DNA from 3 places in the Marinobacter sp. genome. Region 2 is predicted to be linked to each of the others. Evidence: predicted binding sites of a transcription regulator. Region 2 holds the regulator's gene; each other region holds the start of a gene.
The links. The regulator sigma-54, encoded in region 2, starts transcription at its own class of promoters, with help from an activator protein. The targets are predictions, from matches to a motif close to ANTGGCATNNANNTTGCTNT.
Positions count from the first base shown of each region.

Region 1: a site for sigma-54 is predicted at 3,135-3,154, ahead of flgB (flagellar basal body rod protein FlgB). Genes of this name have one in related genera too.
Region 3: a site for sigma-54 is predicted at 3,022-3,041, ahead of ACO06L_RS04360 (PEP-CTERM sorting domain-containing protein). Genes of this name have one in related genera too.

Region 1 is NZ_OZ245935.1:439,884-444,973, reverse strand. It holds gene ACO06L_RS02075 (flagellar hook protein FlgE) at 1-1,462, opposite strand, end outside; gene ACO06L_RS02070 (flagellar hook assembly protein FlgD) at 1,490-2,167, opposite strand; gene flgC (flagellar basal body rod protein FlgC) at 2,186-2,635, opposite strand; gene flgB (flagellar basal body rod protein FlgB) at 2,670-3,068, opposite strand; gene ACO06L_RS02055 (nitroreductase family protein) at 3,308-3,859, opposite strand; gene ACO06L_RS02050 (Mpo1-like protein) at 4,026-4,337, shown strand; gene ACO06L_RS02045 (adenylate/guanylate cyclase domain-containing protein) at 4,435-5,090, shown strand, end outside.
Region 2 is NZ_OZ245935.1:1,519,753-1,524,842, forward strand. It holds gene lptA (lipopolysaccharide transport periplasmic protein LptA) at 1-334, shown strand, start outside; gene lptB (LPS export ABC transporter ATP-binding protein) at 312-1,037, shown strand; gene ACO06L_RS06920 (RNA polymerase factor sigma-54) at 1,195-2,715, shown strand; gene hpf (ribosome hibernation promoting factor) at 2,816-3,124, shown strand; gene ptsN (PTS IIA-like nitrogen regulatory protein PtsN) at 3,212-3,682, shown strand; gene rapZ (RNase adapter RapZ) at 3,711-4,595, shown strand; gene ACO06L_RS06940 (HPr family phosphocarrier protein) at 4,603-4,872, shown strand; gene mgtE (magnesium transporter) at 4,966-5,090, shown strand, end outside.
Region 3 is NZ_OZ245935.1:955,831-960,920, reverse strand. It holds gene prsK (XrtA/PEP-CTERM system histidine kinase PrsK) at 95-2,230, opposite strand; gene ACO06L_RS04360 (PEP-CTERM sorting domain-containing protein) at 2,356-2,982, opposite strand; gene ACO06L_RS04355 (SDR family oxidoreductase) at 3,154-4,101, opposite strand; gene ACO06L_RS04350 (lysophospholipid acyltransferase family protein) at 4,101-4,916, opposite strand; gene ACO06L_RS04345 (D-hexose-6-phosphate mutarotase) at 4,913-5,090, opposite strand, start outside.

The DNA of each region.
Region 1 (5,090 bases), 1.1 Mb from region 2:
AGGTTGTTGGCGGCTCGGGAATCGGCGTCACCACCGTCTCGCCGGCTGCAGGAGGTCCGTCCGCGCCATTGGGCTGACCGGCATCATCCTTTGGAATCCAGTCGTCGATCAGAATTTCACCGCTTGGGTCGCCATCAATAGACTGTAAAGCACCGTCCTGGTCAAACCGGGCCGTATACGGTGTCACGTCGGTTCCGCCCACAAATTCGCCATCAATCTGGGCATAGACCGACCACTCACTCACCCCAACACCATTACCCGGAGACGGGTTTTTCACGAAGAACTGTGTCAGTTCATGAGAGTTACCCAGGCTGTCGTAAACCGTGGTGGATGTGGCGTGGTTATAGGTGCGCTGATCCAGAGGATTGAATTGGTTGGTAACGCGAATCGGAGACGCGTTGAAGGCTACCTCAAAATCATTATCGGCAGTAGTTGATGTAATGCCAGCTACCGTTCGGTCAGCGGTAACATTTATATCTCCCTCAACGGTGCCCGTATCGCCGTTTCCATTTCCATCTGCAAAGGTGTAATCCAGTGTTTCACCCTGATTATGAATTACGCGCAGGACATCATTACTACCAGACCCATCGTCCACTAGAGATGCCGAAATTGCGGTTTCAGAGGAATTGTTGATGGAATCCACCAGATCCTGAAGCGAATTGATGTTGGAGGTATCCAGTGTCAACGGCGAACCATTAATATCGAGACTGAAGGAGAAAGAACTGGCTCCGGTAATGAAAGCATCATCAAGAGCCGGTGTACCGTCAAACGTCGCCGTTGTTGTGGCAGAGGCACTTAATCCAGAGGCATCGTTGATGGTGGAAGCCGCCTCACGGGCGCTCGCGGTGGGGTCAATAGCCACGTTGAAGTCCGGCGAGCCGTCCGAATACTGCACATCAAAGCTCTCACCCTGAATCGACGCAAGCGTCAACGGCCCGATATCTCTCACGCGGGTTTCCAGAACAGACTCTCTTGAGTCCAGGTTCAGGTCGGAATCCAGATTGGTCGTGCGACGCGGCGCCAGGTTATCCGTCTCAATCTGAAGATCCCCGCGAATCCCGGATAGATTGCCGTCTTCGTCTGCGGTATAGCCCTGCACCCGCATGTTCTGGTTATTCGTTACATAGCCTTCCTTATCAATACCAAACTGCCCCGCCCGGGAGTAGCGAATCTCGCCACCGTTGTTAAGAATAAAGAAGCCATCGCCACTGATCGCCATGTCCAGGCCGTTGTCAGTGAAGCTGATATTGCCCTGGCCAAAGGACTGCTTTACATCCTGAACCCTTACACCGTCACCGATCGGGTTGGTGCCTGCGCTCAGGAAGCCGCTGGCGTAGAGGTCGCCAAACTGGGCCTTGCTGCCCTTGAAGCCAACAGTACTGGCGTTCGCAATGTTGTTGCCGGTGACGTCCAGATCCACCGATGCCGCACGAAGGCCGCTCAAACCTGTATTAAATGCCATGGTTCACCCCTTGGTGTTTCACCGGTCTCAGTTAATTTGTTTCACATCAGACAGGGCAATGGAGCCCATGCCCGCAAGATTCAGGGTTATCGAGCCGCCCTGGCCCAGGGATACGCTGTCCACATTGGCGCTCACCATCGTGCCCAGCTGCTGGGGCCCATCCGGATAGGAAGCCTCGGCCACAATGCGGTAGGGGCCCGGCGGCAAGGGATTGCCGTTACCGTCCTGGCCGTCCCAGCGGAAGGACACAACACCTGCCTGGCTGCTGCCCATATCAATCTGCCGCACCCGCTCACCATTCTGTCCTTCGATAGACAGGCGCAGGCCGCCCGTAGAGGCAGGCACTTCAATGGTTCCGGTAATCTCACCTTCGGCACCCAGGATCCCGATCTGTGAGGGCGCAAGTACGGTTTTACCCACCATGGCCGAGGCCTGGAGCGCCTGGGTGGATCGGAACTGCCCGACCACATCCTCAACCGTTCCGGAGAGATTCTGCATCTCCTCCAGCGAGCTGAACTGCGCCAGCTGGGAAATAAATTCGCCGTTGTCCTGTGGCTCCAACGGATTCTGATTTTTCAACTGCGCCAGCATCAGTTCCATGAACTCATTCCGGCCCAGCTCGCTGGTGCCCTGGCCGCCATTCTGTTGCTTCAGCTGGTACTGGCTCAGAACATCCGACGCGTCTGTTGCATTTACTGCAGTCATGTTGTGCTCCTCACCCTGTTACTGCTGACCGAGAGTCAGAATGCGCTGCATCATGGACTTGGCTGTATTCATGACATCCACATTCATCTGGAAACTTCTGGACGACGACATCATGTCCGCCATCTCTTCAACCACATTCACATTGGGGTAGTAGACGTAACCGTCCTCGTTGGCCGCCGGATGATGTGGCTCGTAACGCATCTGCAGCTCCGCATCGCTTTCAACGATACCTTCCACCCTGACACCGGCACCCGGGCCCTCATCGGCCGCCATCGGCAAACCGCCCTGCCCCGGATTCATCAGGGACTGCTGAATGGCCGAGAAAACCGGCTTTCTGGCCCGATAGGTTTCGCCGGTGCTGGAGCTCGCTGTCTCCGCATTGGCGATGTTGGACGCGGTTGTGTTCAGCCGCAGTGATTGCGCGGTCATGCCGGAACCGGCGATATCAAAAATGCTGCCAAGTGACATGAAAACTCTCCTTCGCTAACCCTGTGACTGCGGCTTACTCGCCTTTAATGGCTTTGGTCAAACCGCTGAACTTGCTGTTCAGAAACTGGAAACTGGCCTGGAAATCCATGGCGTTGCGCATGAAGCGGGTCTGCTCCTGCTGGGCGTCCACGGTATTGCCGTCAACCGACGGCTGGTGAGGTACCCGATACATCAGATCGCTTTCCGAGGCCGAGAGGGAGGTATCCATGTGCGCATCATGCGTTTTGGCCATCTGGAATCCGCTGACCTGCTCCTGGGCCCTCTGCATCATCGCCTGAAAATCCAGGTCGCGGGCTTTGAATCCCGGGGTATCAGCGTTCGCCAGGTTGTTTGCCAGAACTTCGGCACGTTTAACCCGCGCTTCAACCGCGTGTTGGTGAATGCCCAGAGCCGAATCGAACGTAATTGCCATGTTGCCTCCCGAAAACTGCACCAGTATGCCGACCTGTTTTTGCCGGCTGTGCTCTTTGACAGGACTAAAGCAAGCTGGATGCCAGAATTCAGGTGTGGTGTGAATTTGTCAGGAAAGCGAGTATTGGCGGGCCCTGACCAGTGGTGCATTAACGGTCAGGGCAAAGCGAGTAAGGAAAGGGCAGGAAAAAGCGGCAAGCTGCTTCCCCCGGCGCGGACCGGGGGCGTTCGATCAAAAGATCAGGGCCAATGACGCACGAACTCATCAACTCCCGGCCGGGGAACAGCCGGCTTGGAAGCGGAGACTGTTCCGGTGTAGAGAAAGCCGACGATCAGCTCATGCTCTTCCAGTCCCAGCCCGGCGTGAACAGAAGAATGGTACGCAACACCGCCCGTTCTCCACATAACGCCGTACCCGGCGTCCTGCAGGGCAATCTCAATAAAACTCATGCCGGCTGCGGCCGACATCACCTGCTCGATTTCAGGTACCTTCGGATGCGTTTTCGGCGACGCGATACCGACAATCACCATCGGCGCGCGAAGAGGGGCACGCCTGAGCTTCTCGATCTCTTTCTCGTCGCTGTTGTTGGCACAGGTAGAGGCAAACAGTTCGCCCAGGGCTTCCAGTCCTTCGCCCTCCACGACCAGGTAGCGCCAGGGCCTCAGCAGCGCGTGATCAGGCGCGCGGGCGGCACAGGCAAAAGCCCGGTCGAGGGTTGTCGGGTCCGGCGCCGGCGACTCCAGCCTGGGTTCTGACGAACGATTGAGGAGAAAATCGGTAACTGCTGTCATATCTGCTCGCTGTCTGATCGCTATTCTGATGAGTTGGAAAAATAGGTACGAATACAATTCCCTGCCGTGAATTGTGGCTTGTACGTAATGCTGTTAACCTTTAGTCGTAGTCGGGTCTACCAACAATTATAAATGACGCGGTCGTACAACGGTGAGTGGCAACACAATGAGCAACCAGCAAACCTTCAACAACTTTTCCGAATTCTATCCTTACTACCTTGAAGAGCACAGCGACGTTACCTGTCGCCGTCTGCACTTTGCCGGCAGCCTGCTGGTTCTGATCGTGGCCTTGTGGGCACTGACTACAGGCAAGCTTTTGTGGCTTCTGGCCTTGCCGGTCATCGGCTATGGTTTTGCCTGGGTGGGTCATTTCAAGTTTGAGAAGAACCGCCCTGCCACCTTCAAGTACCCACTGTACAGCCTGATGGGCGACTGGGTCATGTTCCGTGACATGCTCATTGGCAGGATCCGTTTCTGAAATGATGAGCGCCCCGGCAGACCTTCGCAGCGCCAGCAGCTCAGCTGGCAGGTCCCTGGCGTCCGAGGCGTCAGGCAACCCGATTGCGATTCCCCCAATGCCCGATTACAACGGCCGGGTTCTGGCCTATACCTCAACCGCCGCCATTATCGTAACCGGTGTTCTGCAGGGTGCATTTCCCCAATGGCTCCTCTGGCTTGTGGCCGGTGCCCTGACCTGGCCACATATCGCCCACGCCCTCACCCGCCGAACGTTCCTGAGAAATTCCCCACGCATTCGCCAGAAGATGCTGATTTTTGATTGCGTTGTTGGCGGCGCGTTTATTGGCTGCATCGGGCTGATCGTCATCCCATCCCTGGCAGTCGCCCTGATGCTGATGTTCAGCTGCCTGATTGTCGGGGGCATCCGCCAGTGGCTTATGGGCACCGTTTTCATGGCCGCCGCCATTGCTGGCTCTGTCGCTATCCTCGGCCCGGCAGACGGGCCACATTCGCCCCTGCTCACCAGCATTGTGTCGATTCTCTCAACCGGCATATATATTTGCGTCACCGCCTATTATTCCCACCAACAGGCACGTGCGCTGATGCTGGCAAAAACCCAGATCCAGAACCAGCGGGAGCAGTCCATCGCACTCTCCCACAAGCTTTCCAAATACCTCTCGCCTCAGGTTTGGCAGTCCATCTTTACTGGCGAGCGGGATGTGCGGTTGGAAACCCAGCGCAAGAAACTGGCGGTGTTCTTTTCGGACATCAA
Region 2 (5,090 bases):
CGGCCTGAGCCGGATCGAAGCCTCTGGCACTCCTGCCAGGTACCGGCAGCCGGCGCGGGATGGCGAGAGCGAAACCGATGCCCGTGCAATGAACATTACCTGGTCGGCTACAGACAGCCGACTGACCTTTGAACGGGAAGCAGTCATCGAGCAGAATGGCAACCTGTTCCGTGGCGACGTCATTCACTATGATACCGCTGGTCGGGTTGTCACCGCTGAAGGCGGGGCAGACGCTGGCGAGGGTGGCGGCCGTGTCGAGATGGTGATTCAGCCACGCAGCGCCGACAGACGCACTGATAGACAGGAAACCGATGGCAGTTCTGAGAGCCAGTAATCTGGCAAAGAGTTACAAACAGAAAAAAGTGGTAATCGACGTTTCCCTGGAAATCCGCAGTGGGGAAATTGTCGGGCTGCTTGGCCCCAACGGCGCCGGTAAAACCACCTGCTTCTATATGATCGTCGGGCTGGTCCCTGCTGATCGTGGCCGTATCACGATCGACAGCCGGGATATTACGCCCCTGCCCATGCACGGCCGAGCCCGCCAGGGTATTGGTTACCTGCCCCAGGAAGCCTCGGTGTTCCGCAAACTGTCGGTACGCGACAATATCATGGCCATCCTCGAAACCCGCCAGGGTATGGGCAAGGCCGAGCGGGAGAAAAAACTCGAGGAGTTATTGGAGGAGTTCCACATAACCCACATCCGGGACAGCGTTGGTATGGCCCTGTCCGGCGGTGAACGGCGACGGGTAGAGATTGCCCGGGCGCTGGCCATGGAACCGGCCTTCATTCTTCTGGATGAACCCTTCGCCGGTGTCGACCCCATATCCGTCAGTGATATCAAGCACATCATCCGGCACCTGCGGGACAAAGGTATCGGAGTATTGATTACCGATCATAACGTGCGAGAAACCCTGGACATCTGCGAAAACGCCTACATTGTGTCCGGCGGCCATATCATCGCCTCTGGCAATGCCGATGCGATCCTGGCCAACCAGCAAGTCAAGGAAGTCTACCTGGGCGACGAATTCAGGCTGTGACACCGAATGGCTCATTGTTTTGATGATCTGTAGCAAGTAAACTCGGCAAAGAACTTGCTAGGGTAAAATAAAACTACGGCAAGTAACCGGCATATATAGATTTTTTCACGACTTATGACACAAAGCGCTGATGAGTGACGGATCCTGAACCATGGTTATGAAAGCCTCCTTACAGTTAAAGCTGGGTCAGAGCCTGACCATGACGCCCCAGCTGCAACAGGCTATCCGGCTTCTCCAGCTCTCCACCCTCGACCTCCAGCAGGAAATCCAGCAGGCACTGGAATCAAACCCAATGCTGGAGACTTCCGAGGACGACGATCAGAACGATGCAGCTACAGAGAACGATGAGCGCGAAGCCAACGCCACCGAATCAGCTGCTGAAACCGCGCCGGAACCGTCCAGCGACTGGGACGAATCGGAAAACGGCCCGGACTGGTCTTCTGAAAACGACATCCCGGACAACATTCCGGACGACCTGCCGGTAGACACTGCCTGGGACGACATATACCAGTCTGCACCCGCCCCGGCCGCCCGCAATGACGACGAAAACGATCACGATTTCGAAACCCGAAACTCGCCCACCGAAACACTTCAGGATCACCTGGAATGGCAGCTCAATCTGACCCCGCTGAGTGAACGGGACCAGGCCATTGCCCATGCCCTGATGGACGCGGTGGATGAGCGGGGCTATCTCACCAGCCCGCTGGAGGAAATCCACGCCGGACTGCTGGATGAGAACGAGGAAGACCCTCTTGAACTGGATGAAGTGGAGGCCGTCCTGCACCGCCTGCAGCACTTTGATCCGCCCGGTGTGTTTGCCCGGGACCTTCAGGAATGCCTGCTGATCCAGCTCAACCAGCTGCCGCCAGACACGCCCTGGCTGGCCCAGGCGCGACTGGTGATCACCCATTACATTAACCTGCTGGGCAACCGGGACTACGCACAGTTGCTGCGCCGCAGCCGCCTGAAAGAGGATCAGCTCAGGGAAGTCCTGGCATTGATCACCGGTCTGAACCCGCGGCCGGGTGACGTCATTGACCGCGCCGAACCCGACTACGTCATTCCGGATGTCATCGTTCGCAAGCACAATGGCCGCTGGCGCGTTGAACTGAATCCGGAAATTGCACCACGCATCCGGGTCAATGCCAGCTATGCTTCACTTATAAGGCGTGCGGACAGCAGTGCAGACAACACCTACCTGCGTGATCAGTTGCAGGAGGCCAAATGGTTTATCAAGAGCCTGCAGAGCCGCAATGAGACCCTGCTGAAAGTGGCGACCCGTATTGTCGAGCACCAGCAGGGATTCCTGGATCACGGCGAGGAAGCCATGAAGCCGTTGATCCTCTCGGACATCGCCCAGGCGGTAGAAATGCATGAATCGACGATTTCACGGGTAACCACCCAGAAATACATGCATACGCCCCGGGGCATTTTCGAGCTGAAGTATTTCTTCTCCAGCCATGTCAGCACTGACGAGGGTGGAGAATGCTCCTCCACGGCCATACGCGCGATGATCAAGAAACTGATTGCGGCGGAAACGCCCAAAAAGCCGTTGAGCGACAGTAAAATTGCAGCCATGCTAGGGGAACAGGGAATCAAGGTTGCGCGACGCACCGTTGCCAAGTACCGGGAGGCCATGCACATTCCGCCGTCCAACGAGCGCAAGCGGCTGGTTTGAATACCCCGGGGCGGGACGCAACACCGTATTCGCCGGCGCACAATGCGCCAGCACCCAGACCGGCTCCCGGGAGCCGGCATGATGACAACAGGAGACGCCTATGCAACTCAATATTTCAGGCCATCACGTAGAACTGACTCCCGCACTGAAGGATTATGTTTCCGAGAAGTTCGAAAAGCTCGAGCGTCACTTTGACCACATCAGTAACTGCCAGGTGACCCTGGAAGTGGAAAAGGTGCGTCAGATTGCGGAAGCCACGTTGCATGTGGTTGGTGGTGAGATTCACGCAAAGGCAGAAAACGAGGATATGTACGCAGCCATCGATGCCCTCATCGACAAGCTGGACCGCCAGATTCTCAAGCACAAGGAAAAGAATGTAGACCGGATGCACGGAAACGGCTCTCGCTAACTGGCTGTTTTCATGCAATTCATCTAATCGAGCTGCGACATGAGCAACATGTCGCAGCCTTTTTTTTAACGGAAACGCAGTCGATCCATGAGCGACACATCCCTGACCATAGACAACATTCTTGCGCCGGAGCTCACCCTCTGCAGGGTAGCTGCGTCCAGCAAGAAACGGGCCCTGGAGTTTATTGCCGAGCAGATAAACCATCAGGACAACACGCTCAGCGAGACCCAGCTTTTCAACAACCTGATTTCCCGTGAGCGCCTGGGCAGCACCGGCATTGGCCAGGGAATCGCCATTCCCCACTGCCGCCTGGAAGGCCTTGATCACGTGGTGGGCGTACTGATGACGCTTGAAGAAAGCGTTGAATTCGATGCTATCGACAATCAGCCGGTGGATCTGATTTTTGCCCTGATCGTCCCAAAAGAGGCAACCAGCGAACACCTGGAGCTGCTGAGCCAACTGGCGGAGAAGTTCAATGAGCGGTCGTTCTGTGATCGCCTCCGGCAATGCGAGGACGCCAGCACGCTGTACCAGCGCATGACCGCCTCAGGCGGCTGATATTCATTGCAGTGGAGGTAGTTTGGTCATGAAGCTGATCATCGTCAGTGGCAGGTCTGGTTCAGGCAAGAGTACCGCGCTTCATGTGCTGGAGGACCTCGGGTTCTATTGTATCGACAATCTTCCCATTGGCCTGCTTTTCCCCCTCACCCGGGAAGCGGCCAGCCAGACCAAGCCTGGCCGGCTGGGCAAGATGGCCGTCAGTATCGATGCCCGCAACCTTTCCGGTGAACTGGCCAATTTCGAAGAAATTTACCGACGCCTTCAGGAGACCGGGGTTACCGTTGAAATTATCTTCCTGGATGCCGACGAGCAGTCTCTGCTTCAGCGTTTCCATGCCACCCGCAGAAAGCATCCGCTGAGTGACGACAGGACCTCCCTGCGGGAAGCCATTACCAGCGAGAAGAAGCTTCTTGAGCCGCTCTCCAAGCTTTCCGACCTGTATGTGAACACCACGGGCATGTCCATGTACGAACTCCGGGACATGGTGAAGCAACGGGTGGTTGGCCGGAAAGACCAGGAACTGGCCCTGCTATTCCAGTCGTTCGGCTTCAAACACGGTGTTCCGCTGGATTCCGATTACGTATTCGATGTCCGATGCCTGCCGAACCCCTACTGGGATACGAGCCTCCGGAAATACGTGGGTACGGATCAGCCAGTGATCGAATTTCTGGAAAAAGAACCGGCAAGCCGGAAAATGATTGATGATCTGAAGGCATTTCTGGATACCTGGCTGCCTTCCTTCGCAGACAGCAACCGAAGCTATATGACCATTTCCATTGGCTGTACCGGCGGCCAGCACCGGTCGGTGTATGTGTGCGAGCAGTTGGGTGAGCACTTCCGGCAACGTTACAACAATGTGCAGGTGCGCCATACCGAACTGCCACACCTGCAGACCCGGGAAGAGATCTGATCGCACCATGATTCGCCGCCCGATTACCATTATCAACAAACTGGGCCTGCATGCGCGCGCCACCGCAAAGCTGGTTGCCACGGCGTCCGAGTTTGATAGCAGCGTGCGAATAAGCGGCAAGGGCCGGGATGTGGACGCAAAGAACATCATGCAGGTGATGATGCTGGCAGCCAGCCAGGGAACCGATGTGGAGCTAATTGCCGACGGTCCGGACGAGGAACAGGCCGTTGAGGCACTGGTTGAACTGATCAACGACTATTTCGGCGAGGGCGAGTAATCCCCCTTCCGTACGGCATTCACCTACAACTCTTTCTCACCGATAGCGCCTAACTCCGCTATAATACAGGCGTTTTCTGACGCCGGGTGATTCATGACCGATATTCTGGAAAAAAGCCAGGCCCGCCAGCGCCTTCGCTCCCTGAGCGAAGCCCTGGACAGTGGCGCACTGAAGCAGGTTGCCCGCATCCTGAACGGTGGCCTGAGCCCCAGTGATAT
Region 3 (5,090 bases), 560 kb from region 2:
TAAGTCCTTTTTTAAAGTGTTTCCATATTCGTGATTCTTAACTGATCATTGGCACTTTGCAATGTCGGTTTGCATTGATCAACAGGTGCGCCGGTTAATTGGCGCTCTCCTTCCGGTCAGTGGTGTCAGAAATTGACCGTACAGCCTGTTGTTTTGCCTCCATGGCAGAGGCGTCAGCAAGAGGAATTCTCACCGAAAAACATGAGCCGATGCCAGGCTCGCTGGTTACATCAATATTGCCGCCAAGTTTCTGAATATATTCCCGTGCCTGGTATGCTCCAATGCCCATTCCCGTAAGCCCTTTAGTGCTTTCGAAGGGCTTGAACAACTGGTCGCTAATAAAGTCTTCGGTCATACCGCTCCCGCTGTCCTGGATGAAAAGCACCACGTTGCCTTTAGCAGGCTTCAGAGTCAGGGTGATCTCTCCGTCTGGGGGGGTGGCGTCCTGGGCGTTCTGGATCAGGTGACTCAAAACACTGCGAAGCTGTTCGGTATCGGCCTTTACGACTACGTCAGGGAAGGCGCCGTCCAGACGGGGGGCGGGTGCACGATGCTGATGGTTCGCAACAAGCTTATGAATCAGCTCAGTTAGATTTATCGGTTTCATCAGGCCGACATTGTCTGTATCTGGCTTGCGAATATGGTCGACAAGGTTGGACATCTTCCGGACTGCATGATCGGTTGTGTTGATCATGTCATCAATGAAGGCCGGATTATTGCGATGTTTGGGGGCATTCTTCACCAGCAATGAAAGTTGCGCAATGACGGTTTTGAGGTCGTGAACCATGAATGCTGAGGCTTTGCTTACGGCCTCGAACTGCATGGCTCGCGACAGACGGTTCTGGGCATCGGCCTGCGCCAGCAGGTTACAGGTCTGCCGGGCGACTACCTTGATGAGGTCAAAGTTCTCCCAGTTCAGTTCCACTCGGGCATAGGGATTGCCGACCAGGGCTATTCCATACAGTTCATTACCCAGGTAAAGCGGAATAATGAGCCATCCGTCGGGTGTCTTGGCAATGGCATCCGGAATTTCAAGCAGATTGTAGCTCACGGGATCTGATTTATATTCGTGAAGGTCTACAATCCACTCGCGATCCCGAAAAAATCGAACAATCTCTGAATCGCTGTCTATCATGGTGTACTTCGGCATCGAGAGATTGACGGCCGCCTTCAACACATAGGCATCCTGCTCGCCAATGAGCCAAATTGCTCCAGCATTGCTCTCCACCAGTCCTGCCAGCATCCGGATAACCCGGTGGGGCAGAGGAGGGTCGTCACTCAGATCTGCCAGTTCCCGTGTCATTTTTAGCCATTCTTCCCGGTAGTCGTATTTATAATCGAAGAAGTTCTGGCTGATGAGCACCATGAGTTTGGAGCGAATGCGCCGGGACAACAGGAGTGTTGTCAGGAAAACCAGGGAGATGGTGAAGAACAGAACCTGAAGGGCGTCTCCCCAGTCGCCACCGAGTACACGTACGTAATATCCCCCAAGCGCCAGGAACAGCAGGTAGCCACCAGCAAACAAAAGTGTACCCGCGTGGAAAACGGCGGACCTGGACAGCTGAAAGTCCACGGGCTGTTTCCGTGTATTAATTACGTTGACGGCGAAAAGCGGCGTAAGCAGGGCATTGACAAAGCCGCGCGCGTTCCAGAAAGGGTCAGCAACGTGACCGAACAGCAGCGCGTCTGCATACATAAAGAAATCAAAAGCAAAAATGGTGGCTACACCAATACAGATATACTTTATGCTTGAGCGCCCAAAGCTTGGTGAATTGCGCCAGATCTGTTCTACCAGAGATAAGCCGAGGAGCGAGAGTCCTATCTGGCCAAGCAGCTTGACTTTGCCAGTAGCGACGTTAATTCCGGCGAAATTCTCGGCAAGTCCGATCCCCAGCAAAATCACCAGCAGCGTTGCCGCACCGGCGCCAAGAACCTGCTTCACCCTGCCCGTAAGCCTGTTTTCCCTGAGACCGTCTTTGAGTAACGCAAACAGCAGGTAGATCCAGGCTGCGTCCCGGATCAATTCGATAAGATACCGGATATTGAAGCCAGGGTATCCCCAGAGGCTTTGGCTGACGAGTGATGATGCCCAGATTGCGGTTACAGCAGCTGCAAGTGCCAGCGCCCGATCGACGCCGCGCCGAAGATATCGTGTTGCAACCAGTACCGCCAGGAGCCCGAACGTAATCGCTGCCAACGAGTAGCTGAGTACGTCCATGTTGCTGAACATGCTTCAATGCCCCAAAAAAATGAAAGTTCCCTGCCAAGAATAGCTTTGTTTGAAAGTCAGGGTAACTCATTTGTAAAAAAGCCAGCGGGTTTTAAGCGCTGGCTTATATTGCTTTAGGGTCAGTGTCAGCTCTTGCGTCTGCGCGCGATCCCAAGCCCAGCCAAGCCAAGCCCCAGAAGCGCGAGGGTTCCGGGCTCGGGCACCTTGGCAACAACGGAAACGTTATCGAGGAAATTTCCGAGGGTTTCAGTATCCGGGTTGATTGAGGTGAACATCAGTCTGGTAGATTCGCTGGATGCGGTGAACATGCCCGAAAACAGGGTCCAGACGCCGGTGTCGAAGTTGATTATATCCATATCGAGATCGGCAACCGTAACGTTGAACGACTCCTGACCAACCCTCGCCCTGTAGGCAAAAGTCAAGTGGTAATTCTCGTTCGCGACTGTGTCAAAATCCTGAAACAGCGTAAATGCGCTTCCGGTCGTATTCGGGTGAGCGTTCAGCTCTGCAAAGCGGGTGCCGTCCTGAGCATCAACGTCATTGTAGCCGGAGTTCCAGATCTCGATGTCGTTGGTGTCGCTTGACCATCCGTCGACATCGCTTGGGTCAAAATAGCCCCATCCTCCGCCGTCCTGATTCAGAGTCAGGGCCTGCTCAAAACTGCCGTTTTCAAGCAAGTTCGCTGAGGCGAAGGGAGAAACCACCAACGCTGCCAGCCCGAGAGCGGTTCCAATACGTCTTATCTTGGACATGATCCATACCTGCCTTTCTGGTTTGTCAAATGAACACATAGGGCTAAGCACGTACCATTCCAGATTCCCTAACCTCCTGTTTAGAAATAGAACAATTCCGACCGCATTGATGATGTGTAAAGAAAGGTGACGCTCATCATTGTGTGATGTATCGAAAATTGAACAGTTTGATCAAACCGGCCTCTTATTCTCCCGATAAAACCGGAAAATCTCCTTCAGCGGCCGCTTGGGCTCAAAACCGAACTCATTAACAAACGCCCGTCCGTCAATCACCACCGGGTACTTGAAGAACGCCATCAGATAGGACGGAAAACTCTTCAACTTCAAGGTGCCAAGTATCATCTTCGGAATCATCGGTGGGATGGAGGGCACCTGAATCCTTTTGCAGCCGCAAAGCTTGAGCGCGTGTTGGTACGCCACCCAGTCCTGCGGCGCCACGTTGTACACGCCACGTGTCGGTTTTTTATACGCCAGTACAATGGCATCGGCCATATCGTCGATATGGATAAACTGCATCATCGGCGAAAAGCCCGCCAGCACCGGCGCGCGTTCGCTGGCCAGCAGGGTACTGATGGTGTTGCGCACGCCCGGGCCCACGATGTTGCAGGGGCGCAGAATGGTGATGTTCAGCTCCGGGTAGCGCCACAGGTAAATGTTGGCCAGGTTTTCCAGCTCCACGGAATCAATGAGGTCGGCACTAAGTCCGGCGCTCTTGAGCGGCGCCGCTTCATCAATGAGCGCGGGGTTGTAGGCTACGGCACCGTATACGTGAAACGTTGAGAGCACCACCACACGCTTGATGCCGTACTTGTGGCTCAGGTCCAGCAGTTTCTGGGTGCCCATCACATTGGCGTTGTAGCGCCGCATACGGGTGAGCTGGCTGGACATGATCCGGCCCATGTGGATTACGCCATCAAACTGGTAGCGCCGGAACAGGTCCTCGAATACCCGCTTGTTGAAATCGATGCAGTAGCTCGGGATGTCGTCGCCCAGGTAGACCTGTTCCCGGAAATCCACGGCGACCAGGTCGCAGGTATCCCTGAGCTGTTCGATGACCTGTTGGGCGAGGGCGCCAGCGGCGCCGGTAATCAGAATGTGCGGTCTGGGTTGTTCGGTCATCAGAAAAGCCTTTTCCTTTCGCTCAGTCCCTTGTCGATCAGCCGGCTGATCTCGGCCTTTACCTTCTCCACTCGATCGGTGACCTGTTCTTCGGGGATTTCCAGATCGTCAAAGTACATCGGGGCTCCGAAGTTCAGGTGTACCTTTGCCGGCAGCACCACGGGCATGGCAACCGGAGCGTAGGGGATGCCCAGGGCCTTTGCCAGGGGCTTGATGTTGGCGATGGCCGGGATGGTTTCTTCGCAGCCCACCACACCCACGGGCACGATTGGCGCCTTGTACTTCATGGCCAGGTGCATGAAGCCGTTACCAAACCGCTTTAGCTGGTAACGGTCCTGGTAGAGTTTGCCGGATCCTCGCACGCCCTCTGGGAACACAATGACGGCTTCGTTGTTGGCGAGCATCTTGGCGCAGTTGACCGGGTCGCCCAGCACAGCGCCCACTTCATTCAACAGGTTGCCCAGCCAGGGCACGGTCGGAAAAAAGCGTTCAATCATTGCCCTTGGAATGCGGGCATCTTTTTCCCTGGAGGCGAGGGCATAGCCAATCAGCAGGCCGTCGATCGGCAGTTGCCCGCTGTGGTTGGCGATAATCAGCACCGGGCCTTCGGCGGGAATGTTTTCTACTCCGTGCGCCTGTACCCGGAAGTATTTCTCGTAAATCTGTTTGGTGAGCGAAAGCCCGTATTTCATGGCTTCGTTGTTGTAGCCCCACGGATCGTAGCCCAGGCTCCCGATGGGTTTGCGGATGCGGTTGATATGCTCGTCCAGTTCCGCGGGAACCAGTCGGGTTTTGAGAAACGATGCCAGGCTCATGATTTCCTTCCGATGAATACGCCCAATGTGTGGCTTTGCCCATTATTTAGCACCCGGTAATCGCTGGCGGCATTGGCGGTTTCGACGCACAGCATGGACTGCCAGGCCGTATCGGGAAAATCCGACAGTTTTGCCGCTTTCGCAGGGCCCGGGTTCCAGACGACGGTTGAGTCG